DNA from 3 places in the Synechococcus sp. CC9902 genome. Region 1 is predicted to be linked to each of the others. Evidence: predicted binding sites of a transcription regulator. Region 1 holds the regulator's gene; each other region holds the start of a gene.
The links. The regulator NtcA, encoded in region 1, controls nitrogen genes in cyanobacteria. The targets are predictions, from matches to a motif close to GTANCNNNNGNTAC.
Positions count from the first base shown of each region.

Region 2: the regulator NtcA is predicted to act here: its motif matches at 4,180-4,193, upstream of SYNCC9902_RS11475 (circularly permuted type 2 ATP-grasp protein).
Region 3: the regulator NtcA is predicted to act here: its motif matches at 8,639-8,652, upstream of glnA (type I glutamate--ammonia ligase).

Region 1 is NC_007513.1:1,978,179-1,988,577, reverse strand. It holds gene SYNCC9902_RS10550 (alpha-mannosidase) at 1-2,395, shown strand, start outside; gene psbN (photosystem II reaction center protein PsbN) at 2,383-2,523, opposite strand; gene psbH (photosystem II reaction center phosphoprotein PsbH) at 2,610-2,810, shown strand; gene SYNCC9902_RS10535 (TatA/E family twin arginine-targeting protein translocase) at 2,820-3,053, shown strand; gene pth (aminoacyl-tRNA hydrolase) at 3,063-3,680, shown strand; gene SYNCC9902_RS10525 (DUF3146 family protein) at 3,680-3,937, shown strand; gene SYNCC9902_RS10520 (resolvase) at 3,915-4,361, opposite strand; gene SYNCC9902_RS10515 (DUF3084 domain-containing protein) at 4,358-5,509, opposite strand; gene ntcA (global nitrogen regulator NtcA) at 5,537-6,253, opposite strand; gene rph (ribonuclease PH) at 6,329-7,060, opposite strand; gene SYNCC9902_RS10500 (cob(I)yrinic acid a,c-diamide adenosyltransferase) at 7,202-7,813, shown strand; gene dcd (dCTP deaminase) at 7,813-8,406, shown strand; gene thyX (FAD-dependent thymidylate synthase) at 8,462-9,187, opposite strand; gene SYNCC9902_RS10485 (thioredoxin domain-containing protein) at 9,246-9,803, opposite strand; gene SYNCC9902_RS12190 (hypothetical protein) at 9,867-10,370, shown strand; gene SYNCC9902_RS10480 (lytic transglycosylase domain-containing protein) at 10,260-10,399, opposite strand, start outside.
Region 2 is NC_007513.1:2,167,070-2,177,468, reverse strand. It holds gene SYNCC9902_RS11490 (hypothetical protein) at 217-708, shown strand; gene SYNCC9902_RS11485 (transglutaminase family protein) at 696-1,598, opposite strand; gene SYNCC9902_RS11480 (alpha-E domain-containing protein) at 1,583-2,566, opposite strand; gene SYNCC9902_RS11475 (circularly permuted type 2 ATP-grasp protein) at 2,560-4,068, opposite strand; gene SYNCC9902_RS12975 (hypothetical protein) at 4,278-4,403, shown strand; gene SYNCC9902_RS11470 (sodium:solute symporter family protein) at 4,393-5,817, shown strand; gene SYNCC9902_RS12820 (hypothetical protein) at 5,814-5,966, shown strand; gene SYNCC9902_RS11465 (aspartate/ornithine carbamoyltransferase family protein) at 6,136-7,251, shown strand; gene asnB (asparagine synthase (glutamine-hydrolyzing)) at 7,260-9,284, shown strand; gene SYNCC9902_RS11455 (Zn-dependent hydrolase) at 9,415-10,399, shown strand, end outside.
Region 3 is NC_007513.1:1,227,633-1,238,031, reverse strand. It holds gene SYNCC9902_RS06395 (hypothetical protein) at 1-191, opposite strand, end outside; gene SYNCC9902_RS06390 (AI-2E family transporter) at 240-1,229, opposite strand; gene SYNCC9902_RS06385 (AI-2E family transporter) at 1,226-2,305, opposite strand; gene psb28 (photosystem II reaction center protein Psb28) at 2,302-2,697, opposite strand; gene mnmH (tRNA 2-selenouridine(34) synthase MnmH) at 2,724-3,767, opposite strand; gene SYNCC9902_RS06370 (GUN4 domain-containing protein) at 3,808-4,527, shown strand; gene SYNCC9902_RS06365 (ATP-binding protein) at 4,592-4,993, shown strand; gene SYNCC9902_RS06360 (DUF6439 family protein) at 4,990-5,244, opposite strand; gene SYNCC9902_RS06355 (hypothetical protein) at 5,294-5,563, shown strand; gene SYNCC9902_RS06350 (hypothetical protein) at 5,571-5,894, opposite strand; gene SYNCC9902_RS06345 (class I SAM-dependent methyltransferase) at 5,967-7,040, opposite strand; gene glnA (type I glutamate--ammonia ligase) at 7,157-8,578, opposite strand; gene SYNCC9902_RS06335 (allophycocyanin subunit beta) at 8,779-9,303, shown strand; gene SYNCC9902_RS06330 (pyridoxal-phosphate-dependent aminotransferase family protein) at 9,399-10,399, shown strand, end outside.

The sequences.
Region 1 (10,399 bases):
GAAGGGGTTGGAGCCCAGAGGCCCAGAGGCTTTACAGGCAGTGGTTCAGGAGCTCAACGCTGCGGAGCCCGCCCAGGGGGAAATCCTTTGGATTTCCCATGCGCATCTCGATTTGGCTTGGCTTTGGCCCGTGGCTGATACGTGGCAAGCGGCAGAACGAACATTTCGCTCGGTGCTCGATTTGATGAAGCGTTGGCCTGAACTTCGTTTTGCTCACTCCACACCGGCTTTGTATGCCTGGATGCAGCACCATCGACCGGCTCTCTTTGCTGAAATCCAGGCCGCGAGCCAGGCAGGTCGATGGGAGCCGATTAACGGTCCATGGGTCGAGACCGATTGCGTGCTGGTGAGTACAGCATCGCTGTGGCAGCAATTTTCACTCGGTCAGCAGTACAGCTACGAAACCTTCCCGACTTGGACCCATCAGCTCGCTTGGTTGCCCGACAGCTTTGGGTTTGGAGCAGGTGTACCGGCCGTGTCTGCGGCGACTGGGGTGCGTTGGTTCTGCACGCACAAATTGGCTTGGAATGCCGTTAACCCGTTCCCTCATCGGTTGTTTCGCTGGCGCAGCCGTGGGAATTATGAGGTGAACAGCTTGATGCTTCCCCCGATTGGTCGACGAGGTGATCCGGTGGACATGCTCGAGGAGCAGCGCAGTTGGCGAGATCAAACCGGCCGGGACGCAGCTCTCTGGATCCCTGGTGTGGGAGACCACGGTGGCGGTCCTACTGAAGAAATGCTGGAACAAATGCAGCTTTGGAACTCAAATCCAGCAGCTGTGTCCATGCGAAGTGGAACGGTCAGACAATTTTTGGCTGATCTTGAACCGTCAGTCGAGCATTGGCCGGTTTGGCGCGACGAGCTCTATCTCGAGCTCCACCGGGGCTGCGCAACAAGTCGTCCTGATCAAAAGCGGCACAACAAAACTCTGGAGCGGTTGTTGCGTGAGGCGGACACTGCGTCTGCCTTGCTAGCCCTCACCGGCGAACCGTCGCCTTCTAGCGATTGGCGGCCACTGTTGTTTCAACAATTTCACGACATCCTCCCTGGTACATCGATTCCAGAAGTGTTTGATCACGCCGAGACACTTTGGCGCGACGCCCGTCGGAAGGGGAAACAACAGCGCGATCTGAGCCTGGCAAAACTTCTTCAGGTCCCCAACGAGAATTTGTCGGGGCAGCACTGGTCTTGGTGCTCACTTCAACCGTTGGCAGCTTGGTCGCCCATGCTTCGCCTCCCGAAGGGTTGCTGGAGTGTGGAAGGCCACCGCCTTCCTCAGCAGACGTCGTCGATGGGTGGCACTTGGGTGCAATTGCCGCTTCAGCGCGGCATTACTTCTGTGTCACTCGAGCACCAGCCGCTTCAGCCCGTCGATTCACCATCCACCATCGGCCCTGTGCTGATTCAGGAGTTGGGTGATGGTGTCTGGCGGATGGGCAATGGCTTGGTTGAGCTGGATTGCTCATCTGAGGGCATCCTTCAAATCCGAGATTCAAACGGTTGTGATCAACTTTCTGCACCACTGCGGTTGGAGCGTTATCAGGATCGGGGTGAGTTTTGGGATGCCTGGGATCTTGCCGCCGACTACAGCGAGCATTCATTAGGCGTTGACGTTCCTGATGGGCTCCATTGGATTGAGCAAGGCCCATTGGTGGCGCATGCGGTGCTCAGACGACGGTTTGGCTCAAGTGCTTTGCGGATGGATTTGCGCTTGCAGGCGAATCGGCCTTGGTTGGAATTGATTTGTAGTACGCACTGGTCTCAACGCCATGAACTGTTGCGGCTGACGATGCCATTGGCTCGGCCGGCTGTGCGCGTGGCGGCTGATACCAGTGGCGGCGTCATTGAGCGCCCGGCATCACCGATCACTGCAAGGGAACGTGCCCGTTGGGAGTTGCCAGTGATCTCATGGATGGCGTCCCAGGCAGCAGCCCCTGGCGGCGGCCTGGCGGTTTTGCTCGATGGACCGCAAGGGGTCGATTGGGACGCTGATCGTCTGGGTGTTTCGTTGTTGCGAGGGCCAACCTGGCCTGATCCCGGCGCTGATCGCGGTTGGCATCGTCAGCGCATGGCATTGATGCCGATCACTGGCTCCTGGAACGCGGCGGGCGTCACTCAGGCTGCCATTGCATTTCGGGAGCCGGGATGGTGGGGACCACAACCAGCCAAAGCAAAGGAATGGTTTCCGGCCTTGCCCGTCACCCTCACTCCAATTTCTGTTCAGAAGAGTACGGATGGGATTTCCTGTCGCGCCTTAAACGCTGGCCCTGCCCGTTGCCTGTGGCGGCCGGGACATCCTTGGCTGGTTCGGCGTGGGGCGCATGACCCATTCGTTGAGCAAGTGGTGCTTGCGCCGGGAGAATTGGCGGCGCTGCAGCTGCGTCAGTCTTCGTGATCATCAAACGGATCATCCAATTCTTTGGACGGTGGACCGAAGGCTTGGTAGACGCCAAAGCCGGTGAGTCCAAGCACAACGGCCATGACGCCGAGGGCAACAGATAGGGCAGGGGACGACGTTTCCATCACAATCTTTCGGCAGGACCAGCCCCTAACCGGAGCTGGCCCCTACAGTATCCGCACTTCCTTTAACCCGAGACCCAAGCGTCGCCATGGCCCAACGCACCCGTCTGGGAGACCTCCTCCGCCCTCTGAACTCCGAGTACGGCAAGGTCGTTCCCGGTTGGGGCACCACGCCAGTGATGGGCATCTTCATGGTGCTCTTCCTTGTGTTCCTTCTCGTGATCCTTCAGCTGTACAACAAGTCATTGATCCTCGAAGGCATCAATGTCAATTGGAACGGCTTGGGTTAACAAGACACCATGAACGTGTTCGGCGTCGGCCTTCCCGAAATGGCGGTGATCGGCGCCGTGGCCTTATTGGTATTTGGTCCGAAGCGACTGCCTGAGCTCGGCAAAACCCTCGGCAAAACCTTGAAGGGATTTCAATCTGCTTCCAAGGAATTTGAGCGTGAAATTAATAAAGCAATGGCTGAGCCAGAAGCTCTTCCCTCGGCGGAACAACAGCCCAACGATGAGCGACCTCCGGGAGCTTGATCCGTCGTGATGCCCCATCAGCTCAGCCTTGTGGTTGGTTTGGGAAACCCTGGGTCGAAGTACGACGGCACCCGACACAACATTGGTTTCATGGCCCTCGAGCGTTTGGCGCGCAGAGAAGGCTTCAGTTTTCGGCAACAGGCCAAGTTGCATGGACTATCGGCTGATAAAGGCTTTGGGGATCAGCGCTTGCGCTTGCTCATGCCTCAAACGTTCATGAACGACAGTGGACGTTCCGTGCGCGCAGCTCTCGATTGGTATGGCTTTCAGCCAGAAGAAATCGTGTTGCTTGTCGACGATATGGACCTCCCTCTTGGACGGTTACGGCTGCGTGCGCAGGGAAGTGCCGGGGGACACAACGGTCTCCGCAGCACGATCCAGCATCTTGGAACGCAAGTCTTCCCTCGATTACGAATTGGAATCGGTGCCCCCGCAGAGAATCCAGCGGAACGACGAGCTCGCACGGTGTCCCATGTGCTTGGTCCCTTCAGTCGAGCTGAACAGCCCTGTGTTGATGCAGTGTTGGATGCAGTTTTGGATGGTTTAGATCGCCTGAAAACGCAGGGCATGGAACGGGCTGGCACCTGGATCAATGGGTTCCGGTATGAATCCCCTTCTGCAACTTGATGGCGGCCCTCCCTGCCACAACAGCCCATCTCCGCGTTTTGCGTCAGTGCTTTCAAGACCAGTGTGTGGAAGGCGAGGTCGCTGCTGGTGGTTTTCAGTGGCAGTTCTATTGGGCGTTTGATCGTGGAGAACTCACGGTGGAACCATCGCTCGGACGAGCCTTGATTCAAGATGCCCTGTTTCGTTTTTTGGTGCGCACCGATTACCGCCTCGAGCCCGGTGGTGATTACAGCTTTACGGTTCGGGCCAAGTTCTAAGTGAGAAATTTGGGGGTGGCCCAGACCATGAACAGCGTTGCTTGAGGTGGTCTTCTGCCATCACGAGGGCGGCGATTGCATCCAGTTCGTGGGGGGGCAGCCTTAACCCTTTTGGGAGAAGACGTTGCCAGCCTTTGGCTGGCCACAAAGCCCAATACCGGTCGCGAGCCCTCAAGGTGGTGCCGTGCTCATTGACTGACTGAACATTGGCAAATCCGTTGAAGTCTTGAACCCACTGGGCACTGCTTGTGCCGTCGCCAACGATGATTTGATCCAGGTTGTGTTGCTCGTGCCAATGATCCACCCACGCCATAACGGCTTCAGGTGGCACCACCTTGCCGGCCAACACACGATTGTGTTCGCTGTCAATCAACACCAATCCGCATTTGCTGCGTCCTGGATCCAGTGCAACCAGACGGCTCAAGGGTTGGACTCCACGGCGACGAAGATTGGGTCAGCACTGTTGCTGTCGCGGGTGGAGATGGCTTGCAAGGTGATTCCCTGCTCCGACCGCTCCATCAGTGTTTGGCCAAGTTGCGCTAGGGCTTGGCCATCGAATTGCAAACCAGCGGTAAGCGAGCCTCGTCGTTTGGCTTCTGCGTAGGCCGAGGCCAGCAACAAATTGAGTCGGGTGCGAATGGCCGCATTACTGCGTTCGCTGGGGTCAAGCCTGACGGAGGCGAGCACATCTCCTTTTTTGGTGACTAAACGGTTGGGATGAACCTCCGGGAAGGCGTAAACCACCGTTTCTCCTCTAAGAACGTTGGTGGCGGATCGCAGCGAGATCACCCAAGTTCCTGGCTTGCTGATGATTCCCTGTAAGCGGTTCACGTCGCTACGAGGAACACGAATGATTTGTTGATCAGGGGCTTGGCCTGGCAAGACTTTGCCGTAGGCATTGAAATTGGCTTCTTGCAGCAGGCGATCGACCACTTGTTTGGCCTGATCGGGTGATTCCATCCGCACGGTCGCGGTTGCAAGTATTTGCCCACTGCGCAGAACAACAGCACCGCGGCGAAGGGCGACAAGATTGCGTTCCAGATCCTTCAATTCTCGTTCCCCCAACTTGATGCGGTTGCGCACCGTGTTGAGTTCGGCTTCGGTTCTTTGGATATCCAGATCTCGAGCAGCGATGTCGCGGCTGAGGCGATCTCTGTCGGCCTCGAGGGTTTGACGTTGCTTCTGTAAAGGAGCCAACTCCTGCCGAAGGGTGTTGGCCCGTTGTTCCGCTGCCTTGAGCTCTGCTTCGATCCGTACGGTTGCTCTGCGGGTTTCGACGCGCTCGCGTTCGGCGGCATCGAGTTGCTCACGGCTGTCTTTCAGTCGCGCTTGGAGGGTATCGAGTTCGAATAGCCCAACCCGCAGTTGCCGACTCACCAAAAGCATGAGGCCAAGCGAGAGGGCGCTGATCAGGCTGCCCGTCAGCACCGTGATCACCACAGCAGTGCGCCGGGGTCGCATGTTGAACAAGCTCAAACGAGCTTTACCGACTCGACTGCCAAGGCGATCGCCGAGGGTGGACAGAATGCCCCCGAGGATTAGGAGGGACAGAATCAGCAGCCAGCCACTCATGGCATTAGCCCTCGGCTGCAGATGCGATCAGCTGAACCGTTTGGCCAAGGCGATCGGATCGAGAACGGTGATTTTCTTGCGGTCAATCTGTACGAGACCGGATTGACGCAAGTCTCCCAGCAGACGCGTGATTGTTACGCGGGTTGAGCCAATGGCTTCAGCGATCGCTTGATGAGACAGCCGAAGATCAATCGTGATTCCTAGTTCATCAGGCACTCCGAAGTCTCGGCAAAGCACCAGTAAAAAGCTCACCAGCCGGGACGACATATCCCGATGCGTGAGCGTTTCGATCATCGTTTCGGTTTGCAGGATCCTGCTGGAGAGGCCTTGTAAAAGCCTGAGTCCAACAGCCGTATCCGCTTCAATCGCGTTGCGCACTGAGGTGGCAGGTGCCGTCACCATCTCAACGCGGGTGAAGGCGACTGCGTGATAAAAGCGATCCGAGCGTTGACCAGTGAGTAAAGACAGCACACCGAACAGGCTGTTTTCCCTGAGGAGAGCAACCGTGATTTCTTCACCAGATTCGTAAACCCTTGAAAGGCGCACAGCGCCCCGTCGAATCAGATAAACGCGTTCCGCCGGGTCTCCCGGGAAAAAAATTGTTTTATTTCGCTCCACCATCTCCGTGCTGGCACCTTCCAGCCCACGGATCACCTCCATCAACGATCGAGGACCTGAGGGCTGAGTGTTCGCTACGGCGTTACTAAGAGGTGCATAGCGGGTAAAACCAGTGCTGGTGCTCATGACTGGCTCGCGATTGCTTTGAAAGTTACGGATCTGCCTGGATGTGTCCTGTAGCGGTTATTACGCATTGAGTGTTCACTCAGATACAAGGGCCTGCCGCTGAGCCTCCATCAGTTGTCGGAGGCCGGGTTCAGCCAGGTCCAGGAGTGCATCCAGCTGGGCACGGCTGAATGGCGCGCCCTCGGCGGTTCCCTGAACTTCAAGCAGTCGGCCATCGTCCGCTTGCACCACATTGAGATCGACCTCAGCTCGACTGTCTTCGCTGTAGTCGAGGTCTAGCAGCGCCTGGCTGTCCACTAACCCAACGGAGACAGCAGCAACTTGGCTTTGAAGAGGGGAGTTCTCAAGAATCCCCTGGGAAACGAGGCGGCTACAGGCCCGGTGCAACGCCAGCCAGGCCCCGGTGATGGCCGCTGTGCGGGTGCCTGCATCCGCTTGGATCACGTCGCAGTCGATCAGCAAGGTTCGCTCTCCCAGTTGTGCCATGTCAACGGCGGCCCGAAGGCTGCGCCCGATCAAACGTTGAATTTCTTGGGTGCGGCCGGACAGCTTCATCAACTCACGCCCTTGCCGTTGCGGTGTTGACCCGGGTAGGAGGCGGTACTCAGCACTGAGCCACCCGAGCCCTTCGCCTCGACGCCAGCGCGGCACGTTGTCATCGAGGCAAACGCTGCAGAGAACAGTTGTTCGACCGGTTCTCACAGTGACTGAACTCAAGGCGAATCCCATTGGATCCCAAGTCACGGAAAACGGGCGCAGAGCATTGCGGCAGCGGCCATCGGCTCGGGACTGGGATGGATCGCTCATGGCTCAGAAGAAGTGACGTCAGCCTCGCAGTTCCCTCCGCTTTGCGCTTGAGCCACCATGGGTAGTGTCGATTGCCTTGTGGAATGGCATAACGCCGCTACATTCAAGGTCTTCCGGGTTGTCCCGGCGTGACCTGAGCCGATGATCGCAAGCCTGACCGACCGCCATCAATCCCAAGAGATTCGTTCTCTCGATGGCGATCAGCGTTCCACAGAACGAGTTGGTTTGAGGCCAGTTCCGAATGCAACGCAACCGCCGCCGCCAGCCCTGCATCTAGTCGCTCCAGAGGGTCAGCTTCAGGTGCATACAGCTCCTTATCGCGGCAGTTTTTCCAATGTGCTGAGCCAGGCGGTGCGAGCAGCTGGGCTCGGTAGCCGCGTTTTGATAAGTCAGTTTTTGAAGGGGGGTGTGCAACAGGGCCCATCGGGCCATGTGCAGTTATGTGGAGGACTTGTCTGGCTGCGCCCTGATGTTCCCGCTTGCGTAGCGGAGCCGAACTTGGATGGTTGCCGTGATGCGGTGCAAGCGGTCTGGGCGATTTGTCGTCAGCACCTCATGATTGGAGATCTTGATCAGCTCGTTCTTGATGAGATTGGCCTGGCCATCGGCTTTGGCTACATCGATGAAGCTGAAGTGCTTTCAGCTCTTGAGCAACGACCAGGCTCGATGGATGTGATCATCACTGGGCCCGCCATCCCTTCCAATGTTGTGGCGATGGCTGATCAAGTCACGGAACTACGCCGAGGTTTCTGATGCTCAAGTGTGATCGTTGGATTACGGAACAAGCCGGGCAGGGCATGCTCGAGCCATTCCAGTCGGGGCTGGTTCGCCACCTTGATCCCGATAAGCGCGAAAGCCCTGTGCTCAGTTTTGGGTGTTCGTCCTATGGCTATGACCTTCGGCTGTCGCCGCAAGAGTTTTTGATTTTTAGGCACGTACCTGGCACGGTGATGAATCCGAAACGGTTCAATCCAGCCAACCTTGAACCCACACCGTTGCATGAAGATGAAGACGGTCGTTATTTCATTCTTCCGGCCCATTCCTATGGCCTCGGTGTGGCTTTAGAGAAGATGAAAGTTCCTCCCAATATCACAGTTATTTGTCTTGGAAAAAGTACTTATGCTCGGCTCGGAATTATCGTGAACACCACGCCTGCAGAGGCGGGTTGGGAAGGTCACCTCACCCTTGAATTCAGCAATAGTTCAGGGGCTGATTGCCGTATTTATGCAGATGAGGGCATCTGTCAGTTGCTATTTTTTGAAGGCGAGCCTTGTTCTACTACCTACAGCGATCGTCAAGGAAAATATCAACATCAGCCTGAACGTGTCACCTTAGCCAAGGTGTAATAATGCTTCAATTTTCAACTAAAAATTATTAATTAACTTCGCTACTTATCTGTTTTTATGGAGCGAGACGGGCTTTGTGCAGCCTTGTTTTTTCATACCAAGCGGCAAATTCTGGCGTCCAGGCTTGGAGATGGGGCCACATCAGATCACAAAGCTCGCGGATTTCCTGTTGGGCATCGAGTTTGGCCCTTAGATCCATGAAATGTAGGAAAGCTCTGAGCGTGAAGCTCACCACAAAATGCTGTCGATAATCGAAAGGAAGAATCCCGCGTGCATGTTCTTCTGCGAAGCCTGCTTCGAGTAATTCTTGGTATCGATCAGCGCTGATTTTGCAGTGATGGAGATCTTTATCCCGTTCAGCTTGGCTGTATGCATATTTCTTGCCTTGGCGGTTGCTGTATTGCCCCACCGGGCGCAAATAGAACACCTCCTCAAGGTCGAGTTCACCAGCTGCAGCCCTGCAGATGCGTTCGCCGGTGTATCGCATCGACTGCACATCAAAGCTCACACCCACCCGGTGGGTCCGCGCCTGTTGCATCACTGAATGAGGAAACCAGCCCACGTTTAAAACGATCTGGGCATGTTCCATGGGGCCGTAGTGGCCTCGCTCCCCAGCCAGCAGACGCTTGACGCAGACTTCGCCCGCTTTGGTTTCGTCGGGCCATTGTTCGCGGTCGGCTGCAACAAAACCCTCGCTGTAGTCCTGGTGCATCCCCACGTAGACGCACTGTTGGGGATTTGGGGTTGCCGCGATGAGGTCGACCCGGAAGCGGGGATCCATGGAGCTAGCAGATTGTCATTGTGTACTGATCATGGCGACAGAGCCGAACTCTCTCAAGTCAGCTGTGGCTTCGAGGACCGGTTTGCACCACCGATGCTTGAAATGTGTTCTCACCTTCGAGGCTGCTGACGCTTCCCACGCCTCGAAGTTGCGGTAGCGGTTGATCATTCATCAGTGCTGCACTGATGGCTTGTAGTTCCTCTGGTTTTCGTAGGCCAATCGATTTGCCGCGGGGTTGGCCGTCTGCCGAAAACAAATTGAGTTGCGGTATCCCATTCACTTCGTAGCGATTCACCAGGTCTTGCCAACGGGGGTTATCAACATTCACCAAAACAACGTCAAGACGGTTTTGCGTCGATCGCTCAAGCTCCAGCATCGCTGGGGCCATCTCCCGACACACTTGGCACCAATCGGCGTAGAACTCGATCATCGTTGGTTTGCCGTTGGTGAGAGCAACCTCCGGTTCAACCGAGCGTCGGGCAAGTTGTTCCATCGGGGTTTCACTTTGGATTCCTCCCCGCATGAATAGAAGTCCAATGGCCAGTGCGACTGCGATCACCACGAGGACAACCTGCTGAAGCCGGCCCAGCGGCATGGGCTGAGGGCTACCGGTCATCAGTCGTGTGCAAGTGACGTCACTTTGGCAGCTACTTCAAGGCAACGGGCTTAGCGTGAGCCCATGGCTTTGTTGCGTTTGCTGAGCCTGCCGGTGCGGGCACCGTTCCTGACGTTGCTGTTTTGTGTTGCCGTGGTCTTGGGCAATCACTGGAACCTTGTCCAACCCTTGTTCAGCAACGCTCGGGGCATCACCCCAGAACTCTTTTGGTCTCTGGAGCTGATCCAGGTACTCACTGTTGTGGTGGTGTGCACAATGCCGTCCCTGGTGATGCGGCAGTTTTCGTTGTTGATGGCCTACAGCCGGGTCATGACCTTGATGGTCAATCTTTTGGTTGTGGTGACAGTGGGCATTTATGTGCTGTTTCTCAACATGCTCAGTGACCTTTTGGTGCTGGCATCTGCGGTGCTTTTGGCTCGCCTTGATCTAGCTCGTATTGGGATTTCCTTTCGGCCATCAACGTCGATGTTCTTGATGGCCTTCATTGTGTTCACGGGCATTGGTCTGGGTCATTTGTTGCCCAACCCCGCCCAGGGTTGGTTTGCAAAAAACCTTGTCCCTACCTAAGTAGCCAAACAAATTGTCGAGAACTTTTT
Region 2 (10,399 bases), 190 kb from region 1:
AAATCAGTGCCTGTTTGTGTTCATCAGCTTCTGTTCCCTCCCGCGGCTTTTCTTGATGCTTCAAATTGCCCTAGGGGATGCTCTCTAGAGCACGAGTGATGTTCATCGCTTTGGCTTGGATTGAACTGTATTGCTTAAAGCGTGGCTGTTGTCACTAAAAATCCATTGGTTTCTCTGTAAAAACAATGGTTATGAATTTAAAAATCCCATTGCTGCATGTTTGAGTTAATTCCGTATGAACGATTTAGGGATACACCAGCCGTGCGCTTTTTTGATGTCACGATAGGTACGTCGAATGCTCGTGATCTCGTCATCCACAGTGGGCCTGCAATCAGCCCTCCAAATGATCTGAAAACTGGAGACTGGCAATTTTATTTACATCCCCACCAAGAAGATAATCTCCTTGCTGCAAGTGGAGGACGTACATTTTATCTCGTTAATCTTTCTTGGGATCAGCCTTTTCATATTGTTCGTCTGGCGGCTGGAGGCGACATCCTCCGTATCCCTCCTGGAACATTTCATCGATCTATTTCTGATCTAGATGGATCTGTCGTGCTCAATCAAGCGGTTCGTGACCAGGGAGCATCGTTGACCCGTGAATTCCGCGTCTACAACAGTGGTTGCATCCCCGCTTTGAAATTTGCGACGTCTCTGGGCGCTAGCCGTCCTGTGTTGCATGGTGTTGAGCCTCTTCTTCAAGCTGCCTGAATCAGGGTCTTCTTTTCCCCAGGTTGATTGGTGTTGTCGTCAACGGTCGCTTGGATCGTCCAACTCAGTTGGCTTTGCGTTGATGCCAGTCCGCTGAAGCTGCCAGTAATCGCTGCCGTGAGCTCTGGACTTGAGGAGCTTGCCAGCACGATGTAGCGATCGGTTGTTTCTCCTCCGGCGCTCGGGTCAAATCCACGCCATCCGGCACCTGGTAAGTAAACCTCTGCCCAGGCGTGTAGGTCGTACGACTCGGGCGCTGGGTTCGCTAAGTGATATCCGCTTACAAATCGTGCCGGTAGCCCAATGCTTCTGCAGCACTCGACCATCAACATTGCGAGGTCGCGACAGGAACCAACTCGTTCCCGCAGTGTTCGTCCCGCCGGCCAGGCGGCTCCTTGATGACGCTGGGTGTATTTCACCCTGTCTTGGATCATCTCGATGAGCTGATTGAGAAACGACAGTGCTTGTTGGTTGGTTCCCATTAAGGCGTCTTGAGCCAAAGCAACAGCTGAGGGATCGTGTTGGCCGTTTGGCAGCCAGCCCTCCAGTGCACCTTGAAGATCTGGATTCAGACGACCCCGTGGATAAGGGAGAAGTGGTTCGCGGCCATCTAGACAATTCAGTAGGGGTGCTGCAGTTGTGGTTTCGAGGCGACTGCAAGCTTCAAAGCGGAGTTCATCGGTGGCGTTTTGAAACCGCACGCGTTGAATGGCATCGCCACTGGCTGCTACGAGTTCATGGCTGTGGCAAGGCTTTGGCGAAATATTGAGTTGGTAATTCAGCAGGCGCTGATGACCATGACCCCGAGGTCGCATGCAGAGCCTGTGCTCGCTCAAGCTGACCGGAGCGTCGTAGTGGTAGGTGATGCAGTGGGTTAGCTCAGCGCGCATGACGGGTCAGTGGGAATGGAGCCAAGGTCGGTGGTGACGAAATATCGGGCGTGGATGAGTTGATGCAGTTGATTGAGATCTCCCTGTAATTCGTCAATGGCTTCGTGTAGCCCCCGTTCAATTAGGGCGTCAATCCGCACATAGCTCCACTTGGCCAGCAATTGCCCGCGTAGGCATTCGAGATCGTCAGGAGGGCCCAGTTGTGGTTGCCGTTGGATGAGTTGCAATGTGTCGTTGATTTGTTGCAAACAGAAGCGCACTGACCTTGGAAAAATTGGATCCAGTAAAAGGAACCTGGCCACAGAGGATGGAGTGATCGCCTGTTGAACACTTTGGCGGTACATCTGGTAAGCCCCAGCTGTACGAAGTAGAGATATCCATTGAAGTTCATCAAGAACGCCACCAATTTCTTTTGGGGTTGGCAGAAGAAGAAAATACTTCACATCAAGGATTCTGGATGTTTTGTCGGCGCGTTCAATCCAACGGCCTAGTTGACTGAAGAGCCAGGCTTGATCGCGGCTCAGGGTGACATCCGTAATGCCATAAAACAGTTGGCAACCTCTTCGGATGCTGCGGAGTTGCTCTTGATCTGGTTCCTGCCAGATGGCTTCTCCATCTTGAACATTCCAGTAGAGGTCGTTCAATTGCTCCCACATTTCTGTGGTAATAACATCGCGGATTTGGCGTGCATTTTCCCTGGCAGTGGCAATGCAGCTGAGGATGCTGTTGGGGTTATCGCGGTCTAGCAATAAAAACCCCACGACATCTCGCGGAGATCGCAGTGGGTAGCCCTGATCGAAACTCTGCCTGTCTCCACTGGCATCAATGAGTGGGATCCATGGTTCTGCACTGCCGGGTGGGCAATCCAAAGCCATGGCTTCACTTACTTCCAGAAAGCGAGAAATATTTTCAGCGCGTTCTACATATCGATTAATCCAGTAGAGGGAGTCGGCAACCCGGCTCAGCACGGCATTGCCTCCTGAAGTGTTGGTTCAACGTCACCGTCGTTTACAACCTGGCTGTCACCCACAACCTGGCTGTCACCCACAACCCATGTGTCTTTACAGCCACCACCTTGGGATGAGTTCACCACCAAAGAGCCACGCTTTAAGGCGACGCGGGTCAGCCCACCTGGGCTGACCCAGTTGGACTTTCCGCGTAAAATATAGGGCCGTAAATCCACATGACAGGGAAATAGTTCTCCCTGGCTCAGTGCAGGAATGGTGGAGAGTTGAAGCGTGGGCTGGGCTATGTAATTGCGTGGATTAGATCTAATCTTTGTGTCAAATTCTAAGATCTCACTTCGGCTTGATTGTGGGCCGATCAGCATTCCATAGCCTCCTGCTTCAGCTACAGACTTAACCACAAGCTTTTCAAGGTTTTCTAGAACGTACTGTTGATCATCTGGGCGGGAGCAGAGATAGGTGGGAACATTTTCGATAATCGGTTCTTCATTGAGGTAATACCGAATTATTTTCGGGATGTAGGCGTAGATCAACTTGTCGTCGGCGATCCCGGTGCCGGGTGCATTGGCAATGGCGACCCTGCCACTCTGCAAAACATCGATCAATCCAGGTACGCCCAGCGCTGAATCGCGACGGAACACCTTTGGATCGAGAAAATCGTCATCGATTCGTCGGTAGATCACATCCACCACTTCACGACCAGTTGTGCTGCGCATCCAAACGCGGCCTTCTTCGCAGATCAAGTCACGCCCTTCCACCAGAGCGATGCCCATCTGTTGTGCGAGATAACTGTGTTCGAAGTAGGCACTATTGAATACTCCTGGTGTGAGCAATACAACGCGTGGCTTATCTGCCCAAGGAGCTAAGTCTTGCAGTGTCTGTAACAACCTGGAGGGATAGTCGTCGATGGGTTGAACGGTTCGTCCAGCAAACAGGCTGGGAAACAATCGCTTCATGACCTGTCGGTTCTCGAGGAAGTAGGCCACACCGGATGGACAGCGCAGGTTGTCTTCGAGTACGCGCCAAGTGCCTGCCTCATCGCGGATTAGATCCAGTCCTGAAATATGACACCAGCGATTTAGGGGCAGCTTGATGTCTTGCATCTGTGGCCTCCAGCCTTGCGAACTTTCCACGTCTTCCCGTGGAATCACGCCATCCTTGAGGATTTTCTGTGGTCCATAGATGTCTGCTAAGAACCGATCAATTGCTTCTAGGCGCTGCAGGAGACCACGTTCGAGGTTGGACCATTCATGTTGGTGAATGAGTCGTGGAAGGGGATCGAAGGGCAGGATCCTTTCGCCTCCATGCAGTCCAGCGTCGTTGAGTCGGAAGGTGGCCCCGAGTCGTCTTAAAAGGTTCCCGGCGGAAGCGTGATTGCGGTTGAGTTCTGTGAGTCCTATCTGTCCAAGCGACGACAGCAGTGGCTCCAGGTCTGCTCTGGGAGCAGATTGTTCCCGACAAAAATATTCGTCGTAACCATGGGTTGGCCGATACTCAGTGAACATTGGCTCACCAATGGGCAACTCATCAAAGATCCGTCTGTCTGTTGAACTAGGTGTTGTTTGTTACCGATCGCTTGATCGGGCAATTAGCTGGTTGCAGGGATAGGGTTTTTGGTCTCGGTTAATACCCTTACTGGATTAGTGATCGTTCGCAGTATGAGTAAGAACGTATTTGTCGAGTTGTATGTTGCCAAAAGCTTCTGGAGCTTGGTTTGGATGATGTTCTGTGGTCTCGCTTGATCTTTTCCCTCGGGGCCTTGGTGACTGCTGCCACAATTTTTGTGGTGCTTCAAGGCCATTTCAGTTGGCTTGGACGGGAACCGTTCGATGAAGGTTGAACCGTTTCTAGCTCCGGGCCTGGCGTGGGCTCTGGTTGTTCTCTTCTCAGTGCTTTGGATTGCACTCGGTGTTGCTTGGGGGAGGAAAGGTAAGAGCGATGCAGATGAATATATGCTCGCTGGTCGGAATATTGGTCTGGCGTTGAGTACTGCCACATTGATGGCGTCTTGGGTGACCGGAAATACAACCCTTCTTGCACCTGAATTTGGCTACAAAACGGGTCTTTGGGGAATGTTTAGTTATGCATTGGCAGGTCTTGGTTTAATTCTGTTCGCGCCATTAGCACTACGAATTAAGCAGTTAATGCCCAATGGACGCACGAGTGGTGATTTCATCCGGTTGCGTTATGGGCGTTTGGCTTGGTGGGTGTTCATGGTGATTACTGCCATTTATACGCTTGGATTTCTGATGACCCAAGCAATGGGAGCAGGCATTCTCCTTCAATCTCTTTCAGGATTTGATTATCACGTTGGGATGATTGTGGTGATTGGTGTCGCAATGTTGTACACGCTGTATGGAGGAATGCGTGCGGTGATTGGCACTGACTTTATTCAGTCAGTGTTGATCATGGTGTTATTAGCTGTTGTGGCTGTGCTGGCTTTTCGTCAATTCCCTGCACCCGCTGTTCATGCTCGTTTGATCAACTCTCATGCTGATCATCTGAATCTTTTACTCCCCGCAGGGCTGCTGATTGCATGGAATTCAGCTTTATTTTCAATGGGAGAGGTGTTTCACAACAACATCTGGTGGTCACGCGTGTTTGCGAGCCGCCGTTCAGTTGTGATGACCTCGTTTGTGCTCGGTGGCCTGGCATGGATGAGTGTTCCGATTGTGACGGGCTCGATCGGATTGGTGGCGTTGGCTCGAGGCCTTGAATTTCCTCAAGTGAACATGGTGTTTCCCGTCATGGCTGCTGATCTCCTGGGGGTCGGTGGAGCCGCATTGGTTTTTGTTGTTGTTTTTGCCTCGCTCACCTCAACACTCGATTCTTTATTGGCCTCCACCGCGGATCTTGTGGCAGAGGATATTTATTTCAGGTTGCTGCGTCCCCAGGCGAGCGATGCTCAGCTCAAGCAGGCCGCTCGGGTCACGGTGGTTGGGTTAGCTGTTTTGACGTTGTTGTTGTCATGGCCACGGTTGGATTCCTTGGCTTCGGTGTTGTTCTTTACGGGTGCCCTAGTGGCTTCAACCGTCTGGCCTGTGGCCTGCGGGCTGTACTGGCCTCACGCCAATCGCAATGCTGCGATCGTGGCGATGGTGTCGGGGAGTGTTGTTGGCTTGTCGGCCTATGTCTGGATTGCGCCGTACTGCGCTGCAGTTTTCTCAACAGCGGTGTCGGCTTTGGTGATGGTGGTGGGGAGTGTTCGATGGCCTGAACGCTTTCAGTGGTCTCTGCTGAAGGAGGCTCTATGAGTTGCATTCCCTTTGTTTTTCTCGCCTGGTATGTCGACGCGTCTTGGTTCGGGGCTGTGATTGCTGTGAGCCAGGTAGCCCTTGTTTTGGCCGTGCTCATGTTGCTGGCTATCTGGTGTTTCGAATGGCGCAAGAAACGAATCTGGTAAATGTTTGCGGCGAACACTTTTGAGGAAAAATGATATACTGTGATACCAAATGTCGATTAATTTGATGAAGAAGTGGCTGTTTTGTGGACAGTCATTCCAGGCCTTGTTAGGGATTGGTATTGCCGCATTTTGTTCGGTCTGAATGATCGAATGTCGATGCACCTATGCCATGGCCATCGTCCAGTCTGTTTCTGCTGATGTGTGTATAGAGCCGATTCGGTTTCAACCGTTGGGCCCAGATGTGTTTGGTAGGACGCAGCCCCAGTGTTTGTTGGCTTCGATCGATGAGGCTGTTGAGCCCTTGATTGATTTGACCAACCAGCATGTGGTTTCGATTCAAAGTTTCTCCGCACAGACCCTCTTACAGCTGTTCCGTCTCGCGGCTAAGTACGAGAGCAATCCTGATCGCTACATCCGACACAACACGCCTCTAACTGGAAAAATCCTCATTAATGCCTTTTATGAGCCCAGTACAAGAACACGTCTGTCGTTCGATAGTGCTTGGCACCGCTTAGGGGGCGATTCAATCAACATCACGGATCGAAGCACAACTGGAATCGCGAAGGGTGAATCGCTCGAGGATGTTGCCCATATGTTTAATAACTATGGAGATTGCGTCGTACTCCGAGATAGCAATCCTGAAGCCGTCGTGGCGATGAGTTCCACGCTTCGTATTCCGATCATTAATGCAGGAAATGGGATTGATGAACATCCCACCCAGGCGATGGCTGATCTCTACACAATTTTGAAGTGGAGACCCAGTCTTGCTGCTCCGAACGTTGCAGAGTCGGATCGAATTCGTATTGGAATTATTGGCATTCCATCGAGAATGCGAACAGTTCGGTCTCTTCTAAGGATTCTCGCCAAATTCCCTGGGATGGTAGAGGAGGTGGTAGTGATTCACGCGCCGGGTATCGAAAATGATGTTTCACTCTTCGATCCCGGTCAGCGAGAAGAGTTGCTGAAGGCTGGTTTGTCTCTGCGTTGTGCGACTGATTTACGCGCGGAGTTGCCTGAGCTTGATGTGGTTTACATCAACGCTATTGCTTGGGTTGGTGATAGTTATGAGGTGCATGGTGGAGGGTTTCGTCTTACGCGGGATCTGCCGTTTAAGCCCGAGGCGATTGTGTTGCATCCGCTGGCGCGGGGGCCTGAATTGAGCACCTGCCTCGATGACACTCCTCACAATTGGTATTTCAGCCAGGCCCGAGGCGCTGTGTTTCTTCGAATGGCTCTGCTCACCTGCATGGTGGATCGAGCCGATCGTGTGATGGATGTGGTCTGAGCAGAATCATGTGCGGTATCGGCGGCGTCTTTCGTACGCATTCAGAACATCGTGTCGACCAGCAATTGCTGGTGAACATGGCAGCAATTCAGGCTCATCGTGGTCCGGATGGCTTTGGGATTGAATCGCTTGAGGGTAGTGGTGTTGGTTTTTGCCATGCCCGTCTTTCGATTATTGATCTCGATGGCAATCGGGCGCGTCAACCGTTCCTCAGCGAGGACAACCAGGTGTTGATGGCGCACAACGGTGAGTTTTACGACTTTCAGCGCATCCGTGCTGATCTCACGGCGCAAGGCGTTCGTTTCGCCAGCAAGAGCGATTCTGAAATTCTGTTGAGGCTTTATCAGCGACAGGGCTTGGAGCAAACGCTGCCGCTTTTGCGTGGAGAATTTGCCTTTGCTCTCTATGACCGCAATCAAGATTGTTTGTATTTAGTTCGGGATCGTTTTGGAGTTAAGCCGCAGTATTGGACGATGACGCCGGAAGGCTTGGTTTTCGGCTCTGAGCTCAAAGTGCTGTTTGCCCATCCAGCTGTTGAACGTCGATTTACGTCGGAGGGGTTATTTCATCAACTCATGCAAACGATGGTGCCTGGAAGCACCGCTTTTGAGGGCGTATACCAAGTACAACCAGGCCACATCTTGAAGGTGCAACGTTGTAATGGGCGCTTAGAAGTCTCGGATTCCACCTACTGGGATATCAATTTTCCTCGGATGGATGAGCGGGATTTCACGCGTCATGAAGCTGATCATGTGTCAGCTGTCCGCTCTGCCTTGCTGGAGGCTGTGGAGTTGCGCATGGTCGCTGATGTCCCCGTTGGTTGTTACCTCTCTGGGGGAATTGATAGTTGTTCGATTCTTGGTTTGGCGTCGGCTGTGAGCCAAGGCCCTGTGAAAGCTTTCACGATTGGTTTTGATGATGTTCGTTATGACGAATCTCCGATTGCTCAGCAGATGGCTGAGGCCACCGGGGCTCAACAGGATCTAATGCGGCTCTCAGGAAATGAGTTGTATGGCCATATGGAACAAACGCTTTGGCATACCGAACGCACTATTTACAACACATTGGCTGTAGCGAAATTTTTGATGAGTCGTCATGTCAATAGCGTGGATTACAAGGTGGTGATGACTGGGGAAGGCTCCGATGAGTTGTTTGGTGGATACCCCGCCTTCCGGCGCGACATGTTTTTGCACGGTTTGGATGATCTTCCGAAGGAAGAGCGGGAAGCCTGTGAGTGCTTGCTACAGGACTCCAATTCATTAGTCCAAGGAGCGATGTTGTCTGCTGCTCAGGTTGATGACCCTGATCTTGAGGCTGTCGTGGGTTTTACGCCTAGCTGTTTGCAACCTTGGTTGGCCTGTGTACCTCTTGTGCCCGATTTGTTGGCGGAGCATCATCGTATTGCCGTTGAGGGGTATTCCCCAGGGAAGGCGATTGCGGCTCAGTTGGATGGCGATCAACTGGATGGCCGTCATGCCCTCGATAAAGCTCAATATGTATGGATTAAGACGATGCTGGAAGGTCAAATTTTGACCTGGGGTGGTGATCGGGTGGATATGGCCAATTCGATGGAAGCGCGACCGGCTTTCCTTGATCACCATCTCGCGGCGGTGGCTGTGCAAGTACCTCCTGAGCTTCGGATTAAGGGGAAAACAGAGAAATACGTCCTGAGGGAAGCGATGGCGGGTCTCCTGCCTGATGTTCTCTACAAACGCGAGAAATTTGCATTTATGGCACCTCCGGCCCATACAGAGCCTGAAAAATGGGCACAAATGCAGAACTTGGCGGCTGATTACCTCAGTGACGAAGCCATTGATGCGGCGGGTTTGCTCAGCAAGAGCGGTGTGAAAGCCTTGTTTGATCGTCACGACAGCCCAGAGACAACCGAGGCTGATCGGGTGCAGATGGATGCAGTGATTAACCATCTGCTTGGTGTGCAGATGCTGCACCGAATGTTCGTAGCAACCGATGTTCCACAGCAAGCGCGGCAAGAAGCAGAGCGCTTGGGTTGGCGCATTCCAGTAGAGGTTTAAATCCTCTCTTGAGTGTGAAATCGTTTCGGTGACTACAAGTTGTTTTTGATGTTTGAGTGAAAATTAGGCATCTTTTGAACTGAAGGACACGACATTGACCTCGCTGCTTTCAAGGCGTCCGCATGCTGTCGTGGGGGATTTCGTTGATACAAAGCCAGGTCTTCGTCCTGATCGTGAGCGTCTGATTTCCACGCTTGATTCGCTGGCCTCCATTGGGTTGTGCCCCGATGGAAGTGTTTGTCGCCGTGGATTCAGCCTCGAGGATCGTCAGGGGCGGGATCAATTATCGGCTTGGATGCAAGACGCGGGGATGCAGGTCCGCATCGACGCTGCTGGGAATCTGATCGGCCGTTTGGCTGGGTTGGATTCGTCCCTTCCAGCGTTGGTCACGGGGTCTCATCTCGACACTGTTCCCACCGGCGGTCGTTTTGATGGCGTGCTTGGTGTTCTGGCTGGCCTTGAGGTGGCAAGGACTCTTCAAGCCAGTGGTGAGCAGTTGCGCCATCCTTTTGAGCTTGTTGTGTTCGCGGATGAGGAATCCACGATGGTTGGCTGCAAAGCCATGGTGGGTACTGCTTCTCCGGATCCAGACGCCTATGCCACGAGCAATGGCGAATCGATTGAGCGAAATCTCGAGCGCATTGGGGGGCATTGGCCGTTCCTTGCTTCAGCACGACGTTCCGATGCATCGATTGCCGCCTTTTTGGAATTGCACGTTGAACAGGGCGGCATTCTCGAGACGCGAGGCGATTCCATTGGTGTTGTCGAAGGAATCGTTGGTCAACGTCGTTTCAGCATCGTGATTGACGGTCAAGCCAACCATGCCGGTACGACCCCGATGGAGCATCGACAGGATGCCCTCGTCACGGCTTCGGAGGTTGTGCTTGCGGTAGAAGCGATGGCGCTTCACCACGTGAATGAACCGGTCGCAACGGTGGGTCGTCTTGAGGTGTGGCCGAATGCCGCCAATGTGGTGCCCGGCTCAGTGAAGCTGACGGTTGATTTGCGCGATCTCAGCCCGGCAGTTCTTCAACAATTGGTCGAATCGTTGATGTTGGCCCTTGAGTCCATTGGTCTCAAACGTGGTTGCTGTATTCGTCTTGACCCCCAGTTTG
Region 3 (10,399 bases), 750 kb from region 1:
CAGAGTGAATTCCAGGTGCGTTCTTTGACCGCTTCATTCCACTCCCCCAAACTGTTGTTGGATGACCACCATGATTCGAAGAGGTCATGGGCTTCTTCGTGAAGAAGGTCGGGATCAAAGTTGTCGCGCTGGAGTTGCTGCACCGCTTCGCGCAGCTCCTCATAACGGGCAAAATTAAAAATGACGTCCAACTGAATCGTATGAAGGAGATCGCAATCCACCGTATGGGACCGTCGGGCCTAGGCCCATCGATCCATGATTTGCTGCACAACAACCCGTTGCATTAGCACTTGCAGCACAACGACCAGTGGAAGAGCCAAAAGCACACCCGGTAACCCAAGCAGAGCGCCCAGACTGAATTGCGCCATCAAGGCCACGGTGGGGAGCAGATTGACCGTTTTCCGAAGCAATAGCGGTGTGAGCAAAAAGGCTTCGAGGTTTTGAAGAATGAGACGGAACACCAACACAGACACCATCAGTTGTGGTGATTGGAGAAGCGCTAGGCCGGTTGGCAGGAGAGTGGCGGCCGTTGGCCCGATAGTGGGTACAAAGGTGAGGAGTCCACAAACCAGTGCACTCAAGAGTGCAAGCGGTGCTTTGAGAACGAGTAACCCTCCCCATGTCAGCAGAAAAACAATCGTGGCTGACAAGGTCATCCCGCTAAGCCAACCGCCTAGGGCATGTCTGCATTCATCCAGGAGTTGATCCAACTGTTCCCTGGCTGGCCGCGGGCAAGCCGCAAGCAGCATGCGTCGATGGGCACTGGGATCCAGCGCAAGAAGAATCGCCAGCAGAACCATGAGGAAGAGCTGGATCAACGTGTTGGCAGCCCCGCCAGCAAAGCCCAGTAGGGGTTGAAGTCCCTTGAGGTTGATGGCTGAGCCAATCGCCTCGTCAAATTGCTCTAATCGAGGGTCGCTGCTGAGCAGATCTGACAACTTGCCAACCAATTGGGGAAGGTCTCGTCCCAATTGCCGGAATTGATCAAGCAATTCGGGTAGGAGAAGCTGACCAAGGAACGCTCCCGCAAGAAGCAAAAGGCCCAGCACAACAGCCAGCGCCGCTGGACGCTCCAGCTTTGTGCGTTGTTGAAGGCTTTGGATCAATACATCCAGGGCTACTGCCACCACAACGGCGCCAAACAACACCAACAACACCCAACGCAAGTGCCATGTCAACAAGGTCAGCACTACAAGGCTGAGGGCGACCAAAACGCTTCTGGCCGTCATGTTGTTGCTCCGGAGTTGTTCCAGTGATCCAAAACATCGTGGATCAAGACCTCACGAATCACGACTTGAAAGACAACGGCTAAGGGCAATGCCAATAGCAATCCCAGCGGTCCGAATATCAATGTGAAAACAAACTGTGCGGCCAAGGTCAAGCCGGGGAGCAATTTCACTTGGTGATGCATCACCGATGGGGTAATCACATAACTTTCCATGTTTTGGATCACCACATACGCTCCGAGAACTGCGATCGATTTCCAGGGAGCATCGAGCACTGCAACCGCCATTGGGAACACAGTGCTCATCGTCGGTCCCACATTGGGAATGATGTTCAACAGTCCAGCCAATAGGGCGTTAGCCAGCACTAACTTCACACCCAAGAGTGATAAGGCGATGCCGCAAAGTGCTGAAACAGCGAGTGAACTGATCAAGACACCCACCATCCAACTGCTGAGAGCTTGTCCACACAAATCCAAGACCTCTGCAGCCCGACGTCGATAAAACGACGGAATTAATTGCAGGCCCACTCCCCGGTAGGCCTGGGGCTGCACACTCACCATCAGTGCCACAGCAATCACGAAAAGCAGGCGCAACAAAGCATTGCCTAAGTTTCCGGCCAGCCCAAGCAGACCCAGAGCACCGCTGCCCAGACCCACAGCAATGGATTGGCCATTTGGCACCAATTTGCTGGGGTCAGAGACGCCAATCTCATCAAGATTGGAGGGGGAATCAACCCCGTAGATCGCCTGGCTAATGCCATCGATCCAATCCATCAACAGCCCCAACAGCGTTTGTGCTGCTTTGGGAAGTTGCTGCAAAAGTACAGCGAACTCCTCCAAAAAGGGAGGGATCACCACCGTGAGGATGACGGTGAAAATCGTTAGAAGACCGCCCAAGCAAAGCAGGAGTGCGAGGGAACGATCCATGGGACGACGTTCCCGCAAAATGCCCACCAACGTGCAGAGGGCCATCGCCAACACGACTGCAGCAAACAGAAGAAGCAAGACCTCACGCAGAGACCAAAGCAAAACAGCCGCTGCAATCAAGGCTGCGAAGGACAGCCAGTGAGGCAATCTCAAGCTTGTTCTTCGGTGGCTGCGTCTGTTTGATCAGACTTTTGATTCTGTGAGTAGCCAAGGCCGTTGGAATCGGCGTAGCGCTGGGCAAAGCGCATAAACCGTTCAAAATCCTCTTCCGTTTTCCAGGTATAGGTGGCTTCGAGGGCGCTAGGGATGCCGTTGACGAATTTTCCGTTCACTTCACGGGTGACCATCTCCCCTTCTTCATCCACCATCCACATGCCTCCGATGTTCCCGAAGGTTTCTGGGGCTAAGGCTTGAGGTTGCTCAAACACGAATGTGGCTTGGCCAGTTCTCCCATCACGGCTGCGGGTGAGACGAATATCAGGGACGACGGGCTCATCGACGCCTCGGAAAAATTGAATCGATGCCGTTCCTTTTGCCTCGGCCATAGGCTCCCCTTTCTTGAAGGGGGATCTTAGGCGGAAAGTTCCACAAGTTTGGCTTTAAGCAGCGTCTCTGCGGCCACTTTCGCCGTTTGTCCGGTCAAATCAATGCTGTTTCGGTCGGGGCAGCGTGCCAGTTCATGGTCGTAGCAGCGGTCGTAATAATCGAGTGTGGCTCGACAGGCTGTTGCCCAGTCTTGTTTTTCGATTGCCTCCAAAGCTTGCTGTGTGCGTTGGGGACCCAATCGACGACTAATTCTGTTGGTGGCTTCCGCCAACCCTTCGGCGCCCTGTTGTCCATACACCTCCACTAGCTGGTCAACGCGTTCTTCGAGGCTTCGCTGGATTTCGAGAACAGGTGCTGTTTGCATTTGGTCAAAAAGGCTTTTTGGGATGCGGCAGCGTCCCACTTGAATGCTTTCCGCCTCGAGCCAGATGGAGCCGGCACCCTGTTGTCGATGCTGATCCAGCACCTCAGCGAGAAGATTTTCGTAGTGCTCAGTACTGGGTTGAGCTGGCAGTCCAAGACCTCCGAAACTGCTACCTCGATGGTTGGCAAGGCCCTCAAGATCTAAAACGGCAACGCCTTTGTTCTGCAGAGCCAACAGCAGATCGGTTTTTCCCGTACCGGTGCGACCACCCATGATCCTTAAGGGCCATTCTTGATCGAAACGTGACTGAGCCCAATGGCGATAGGCCTTGTATCCCCCTTCAAGTAGCAGAGGGTTGAGGTCAATTTGCTGTGCAAGCCAAGCCATGCTGGCTGAGCGCATCCCGCCTCTCCAGCAATACAGCCTCAGCTGCTCAGTCCCCCTGTATTGGTCGAGTTGTTCGGCTAGGGCCGCCATTTTCGGTCCAGTAACGCTCAGGCCAAGATGAATGGCTTTCAGTCGCCCGTCTTGCTTGTAGCTGGTACCGATGGCTGCGCGTTCGTCGTCGCTAAATAACGGGAGGTTCACAGCCCCTGGCCAGTGCCCCTTGTCGAATTCCGAGGGACTTCTGACATCGATCAGGGGGCCACGGAGTTGCCGCAGCTGTTCGATTGAAGTGGAATGGTCTTCTCCCATGCCTGACATAGTGGGATAACGCCGTGCTCGACAAAGCCGGTTGCGAAAAATGCTTTCCGGTTCTTCCCCCACCACATCCCTCAGCGTTGAAATGCTCATTGAGCGCTTCGCTGCTGGTAATCCCCGTCAGCGCCGCCCGCTGATCAAGACGATTGAATCTCGGGTCGATGACCTGGTGACGCTGGGTGCATCCGAATTGTTGCCTTTTGATCCCAAGGGTGACGATTGGGCTCCTGGTTGGATCCTTCAGGTCATCCAGCGCCATCACCCCGCCGCCTTAACGGAACTGCTGAAGGGTTCCACCGCTGGCTGGTTAAGCGTTGAATCGGCAATCGGTCTCGATTTTGTTGCGTTACAACGCGATCTTTTGAATCAAGACTTTGAGGCGGCAGATCGTCTGACGAGCAGCATGTTGCGTGAGCTCGCGGGAGATGCAGCGGTTCAGCGTGGTTACGTCTACTTCAGTGAAGTGCCCGCCATGCAGGGTGTCGATCTCGTCAGCATCGACCGTCTTTGGACGGTGTATTCCCAGGGACGGTTTGGCTTTACAAGCCAGGCACGGTTGTTAACGACTGTGAGTGGTCGTTTTGACCAACTTTGGCCGCGTATTGGCTGGAAATGCGAGGGAGTATGGACCCGATATCCAGGTTCATTCACCTGGTCGTTAGAGGCACCAGAAGGGCACATGCCTTTGATCAATCAATTGCGAGGTGTGCGTTTGATGGATGCAGTTCTGAAGCACCCGGCCTTAATGGCTCGTCGGGCCTGAGAGCTCCTGTTATTGGGGACTGAACCAGGTAGGTTCAAAAGAGGTCGTTGCCACTGGGCGAATCGTGCCGTTTCATCGATTCCGCTGGGCAGACTTTGTTTTGCCGTCCACTCTCCAGCTGGCTCCCCTCTTGGAGCTTCTGGTTGAACCTGTCGGCTGTGAAACGACTAGTCAGAAGGTTGAACTTGGCTTACACGAAGCATTGGTCAATGCTGTGCGTCATGGAAATTCCGAAAATCCCCAAAAACAACTCCGCGTTCGACGAATCCTTACGCCCAATTGGTTGATTTGGCAGGTGCAAGATGAGGGCTGTGGATTGCCACCAACGGCTCGAGCCTCTGAGCTTCCTTTGTCTGTGGATGCCCAGCATGGACGTGGCTTGTTTCTGATTCATCAATGTTTTGATGATGTTCGTTGGAGCCGTCGTGGAAATCGGCTTCAACTCGCCTGTCGCCGTCCCGCTTAGTGGCGCGGACAACCGGGATCCTTGAGGTCTCCTTTGATCCATCCAAGCGCTTGGTTGGTGAGGGCTGCCACATCCTCAGGGCTGCCTTCTTGAGTCAACTGAACCAAGGCAGCGGCAAGTAATTCGGCGGCGCGGCGGTTCGATTGTGATTTCAACCGGTGCCAATCACGATCACCAATTTTTAAGAGGCTATGGAGCTCAGCCGATTTGGCTTGGGTTTGCTCCGGCCAGATCGAATCCGGTTTAGCCATGGCAATGCAATGCAGTGGATCTAGTTTCGGAGTTGAAGGAGGCGAGCGGATGCCACCAAACACACGTCGTCGTGAACAGCGACAGTTGAAGTGGCTGCATGGCGTGTCCCGATTGATCCAACAGGGTGAATGTCAACACCAGTCAGGTTCGAGCGTGCAGGGACGTCGTTGGCAGCAACGGCGCTTGTTCGCTCAGCAATTGCTCGACCGCAATTTCAATGGATGGCTTCATCCTGAGCGGTCTGGATCACGTTTTTGGAGAGGACTTCGCTGGGGAGGCGCAGGGTTTGTTTTGGCTTGGGTTGCAGCCCACCTTTAAAACCCGATCAAGCCACCAATTGGCGATGTCCTTCACCAACAACCACGAGGGATGTAGGAAGACCTTCCTTCGAAATCCCGTTTGAGTAACGCATCTCCTGATTAGTGGAGATGGAATCTTGGCCCCTGAGCCAGGCCTGTCGCAATGATCTACGTCGCCGATCTTCGTCGAGGACCAGACGATCAGCTGCCGCCTGGGGTGTTTCCTGAGGCAGCACGGGTGTGCGGAGGGTGATGCCAAACCCTTGAGCTTCAACTTGAACGTGGCCTTCCATCAGGACCACTTGAAAGGTCCAACCTTCTAACCAACGCAACCGAAAGGGATTTGTCATGAATACCCTTTGGGATTGTTTTTACCCTATGGCGGCCAGCCTTGTCAGCACAGGGCATGTCAGCGAATCCGTTCAGGTGTGACTCGAGACAGGTTTTCGAGCAGACCAAATCCTCGTCATGAAGTGGGACTCAGCCGTAACGCCTTCAAACCCAGCCGTGAGGAGTCGAGCCTCAATGTCATCACCGATGTAGTCCCGGTAATAGGGCTCGTGGAAGAACTTGCGGAAGTTTTCCATCACCACGCTGAATTCCGGTGTGTCTGCTAACTGAATCGAATCGGCCAACACCAGCACGCCACCAGGTTCCAGCACCCTCCAGGCTTCGTTGATGACGTTCTGACGTGCTTCGCCTGGAAGCTCATGCAGCAAGAACACGCAGGTCACACCCTGCAAGCATCCATTTGCCAACGGGAGAGATTCTCCGTTGCTGCGAATCAGTTGGACAAGGGACGTTTGGGCTTTATTGAGCCAACGATTGGCTTGTCTTAAATAGGCATCGGATAAATCTGTTCCGATGAGTTCAGCGTGGGGAAGAGCGGCCCTTATTTGGTGAAGGGTTCGACCTGTTCCTGTCGCCACATCGAGGATGCGTAAAGAGGCGGGGCTGCGATCTGAGAAGTGCTTAAGACCACGCTTCAACGGTGCGATCACGCGGCGGCGCATTGCATCAGCGGTGCCGTTGAACAGGATTTCCACCTGTAGGTCGTACAAACCAGCCGAATGATCACTGAGATAACCGTCGGTTTGGTGATGAAAATTTTGAAGGTAATACTCAGGAAAAAGGCTGGGGTCGGTGTCTTTGGGGAGATCCCGCACGTTGCGTTCTTTTCTCCGGTTCCAGATCGATGGCAGGTCAAGCCAAACCTGGGGGTACCGACTAGCCCAGTCCAGCCAGGGTGCATCAAAAAGGAGTGAGGTTGGGTAGACGCCCTGTTCAGCTTCTTGCCAATCGCGCTCCTCGAGCTGTGCCATGGCATTGCGCAACGTTTGCAAAATGTCAGATGACACCGACTCTGTCGTCGGCATGGCTTCTGGAGCCACCAGCTCCATCAATTTTGTACTCAGCTCTTTATGGGCCAGTCCAGCGATGCTCTTGCCCTGTTGAAGGGTCTGGTAAGCCAATTTGCTGAAGGGCGTGGTCGCCATCGAGACATCGCACAAGAGCACCATTCCAACGAATGCGAAAGAAAAATGCGGCTTTGAGTAGGCACTAAAAAGCCCGCCTCTTTTGAGGCGGGCCATGGAGACTTCAACAACCTGAATCAGGCGTCGTAGTACATGGTGAATTCGTGCGGGTGTGGGCGCTGGCGCAGTTGCTGAACTTCCTCGTATTTGAGGTCGATCCAGTTGTCGATGAAGTCGTCGGTGAAGACGCCACCTTCAGTCAAGAAGGCGCGATCAGCACTTAGGGCCTCTAGTGCACCATTTAAAGAAGGTGGCACCGTTGAGATCTTCTGCAGTTCTTCAGCACTTAGCTCGAACAAGTCACGATCTTCGCCATCGCCGGGATCGATTTGATTTTTGATGCCGTCTAAACCGGCCATCATCATCGCGCTGAAGGCCAAGTAGGGATTGGCGAGGGCATCACCTGAGCGGAACTCCAAGCGTTTGGCTTTCGGGCTTGGACCTGTCAGGGGAATGCGAACAGCAGCAGAGCGGTTGCCCTCGGAATACACCAAATTCACCGGAGCTTCGAAACCTGGAACCAGGCGCTTGTAGCTGTTGGTGGTTGGGTTGGTAAAGGCGAGGAATGCCGGCGCATGCTTCAAAATGCCACCGATGTACCAACGCGCTGTCTGGGACAGGTTGGCGTAGGTGCCTTCACCGAAAAACAAAGGTTCACCACCCTTCCACAGGCTTTGGTGAACGTGCATGCCTGTGCCGTTGTCGTTAAACACCGGCTTCGGCATAAAGGTGGCTGTTTTGCCGTATTTCTTGGCAACGTTCCGTACGACGTACTTGTAGGTCATGACGTTGTCGGCAGCTTCAATCAGCTGCGCGAACTTCATGCCCAGTTCGTGTTGACCCGCACCGGCAACTTCGTGATGGTGCTTCTCAATGGGAATTCCAAGTTGGGCCATGAGCAGCAGCATTTCGGAACGAATGTCCTGAGCTGTGTCATTTGGAGCAACCGGGAAGTAGCCCTCTTTGGTTTGGATTTTGTACGCGAGGTTGCCGCCTTCTTCGATGCGGCCTGTGTTCCAGCCGGCCTCAATTGTGTCAACGCTGTAGAAGGATCCACCTTCCGACGAGTTGTAGCGAACGTCGTCGAAGATGAAAAACTCAGGCTCTGGGCCGAAAAACGCCGTGTCGGCAAGTCCGGTGTTGTTGAGATGGTTGAGAGCGCGTTGCGCCAGTGCTCGAGGACAACGGTCGTAATCCTGACCGGTGCGAGGGTCCTGAATTGAGCAAATCATGCTCAAGGTTTTATGGCGGTAAAACGGATCGATCCAGGCGGAACTTGGATCAGGCACCATCGCCATATCCGAGGCGTTAATGGCCTTCCATCCACGAATGGAGGATCCATCGAAGGCCAGTCCTTCGGTGAACGACTCTTCCTCCAGTAAGTCAGTGCACACCGTCAGGTGCTGCCACTTGCCGTGAAGGTCAGTGAATTTGAGATCAATCAGCTCTATGCCTTCGTCCTTGATTTGACGAAGGACCTCCTGAGGGGTTTTGGCCATGTAAAACGGACGCCAAAGACGGATTTAGAGAGACCGTAAAGATCTCGATGGCTCCATTTTGTATCAAGAGGGACATTCCGGCTTCTGAATGTGGATCGCGTAACCGTTTCTGTCAAAAAGACGGGATCTCAGGCCTGCCAGGGTTTCTCAGCTGTAAAGCGGTGTTAGCGTCCAAATTGGGGTAGTCCTGAGTTCCAGACATGCGCGATGCCATTGGTGGTCTGATCGGTCGCTACGACCAGCTGGGCCGCTATTTCGACAGATCGGCGATCGACAGTATTGAGTCTTACCTCGATGAATCTGAGCTGCGTATCAGGGCTGTTGAGTTGATCAATGCCGACGCGGCTGAAATTGTGCGCGAAGCCAGCCAGCGCCTTTTTCAAGATGAACCAGACCTGCTTTTGCCCGGCGGGAACGCCTACACAACGCGGCGTCTTGCGGCGTGTTTGCGGGATATGGATTACTTCTTGCGGTATGCGAGCTACGCGCTCGTGGCCGGAGACAGCACGATCCTCAACGAACGTGTTCTGAATGGATTGGACGATACCTATAAAAGTCTTGGTGTTCCGACCGGTCCAACGGTTCGGAGCATTGTTTTGCTGGGCGAAGTGGTTGCCGAGAGCCTTCTCCAACAGGGTGTTCCTGCCGACAAGCTCGGTTCTGTGATGCAACCCTTTGATCATTTAGCCCGTGGGTTGGGGGAAACCAACGTTCGTCAGCGCTGATTCAAGGTTTCAGCAGGATTGCAATCGCCCCGTTTGGGTGCCGAATTGGAACGATGACTGCGTAGGCTCTGTGCTCAGAAATAACGTTCAAGGCTTTGGCGACGTCGCAATCTCTTCTCCATGTTGACGATCGTCATCGCAAGTCATTTGCTCCGATCGCAACTCCCGACCGATTGCTGTTGGGTCCGGGTCCGTCGAACGCCCATCCAACTGTTCTCCAGGCATTAGCGCGGACGCCGATCGGTCACCTCGACCCGCTTTATGTGGAGTTGATGGGTGAAGTTCAGGAACTCCTTCGCTATGCCTGGCAAACCGATAACCGTCTCACCCTTCCAATGAGCGGCACGGGCAGTGCGGCCATGGAAGCCACGATTGCTAACACTGTTGAACCCGGCGACACAGTTCTGGTTGCAGTCAAGGGGTATTTCGGTCTTCGTCTCGTCGATATGGCCGGTCGTTATCGGGCCAATGTCAAAACCATTGAAAAGCCCTGGGGCGAGTGGTTTTCCCTTGATGAGCTCGAAGCAGCCCTGATTGAACACAAGCCAGCAATGCTGGCCATCGTTCACGCTGAAACCTCAACGGGTGTTTGCCAGCCCATGGAAGGGGTGGGTGATCTTTGCCGGAAGCACGACTGCCTTCTGCTCTTGGACACGGTGACGTCGTTAGGTGGGGTGCCCCTCTATATCGATGAATGGAAGGTGGATCTGGCCTACAGCTGCAGTCAAAAGGGACTGAGCTGTCCTCCCGGATTGGGTCCCTTCACCATGGGGCCAAGGGCTGAAGCCAAGATGGAAGCTCGTACGGGCAAAGTTCCGAACTGGTATCTCGACGTATCTCTGCTCAACAAGTACTGGGGCAGCGATCGGGTTTATCACCACACGGCCCCCGTCAACATGAACTTCGGCATGCGGGAGGCGCTCCGGCTTTTAGCAGAAGAGGGCGTCGAGCAATCTTGGGCGCGCCATCGCCAGAACGCTGAGGCGTTATGGAATGGATTGGAAAGCCTTGGGCTTTCGATGCATGTTCCAGCCGATCGTCGGCTTCCTACCCTCACGACGGTTCGAATTCCCGATGGTGTGGACGGTAAGGCCTT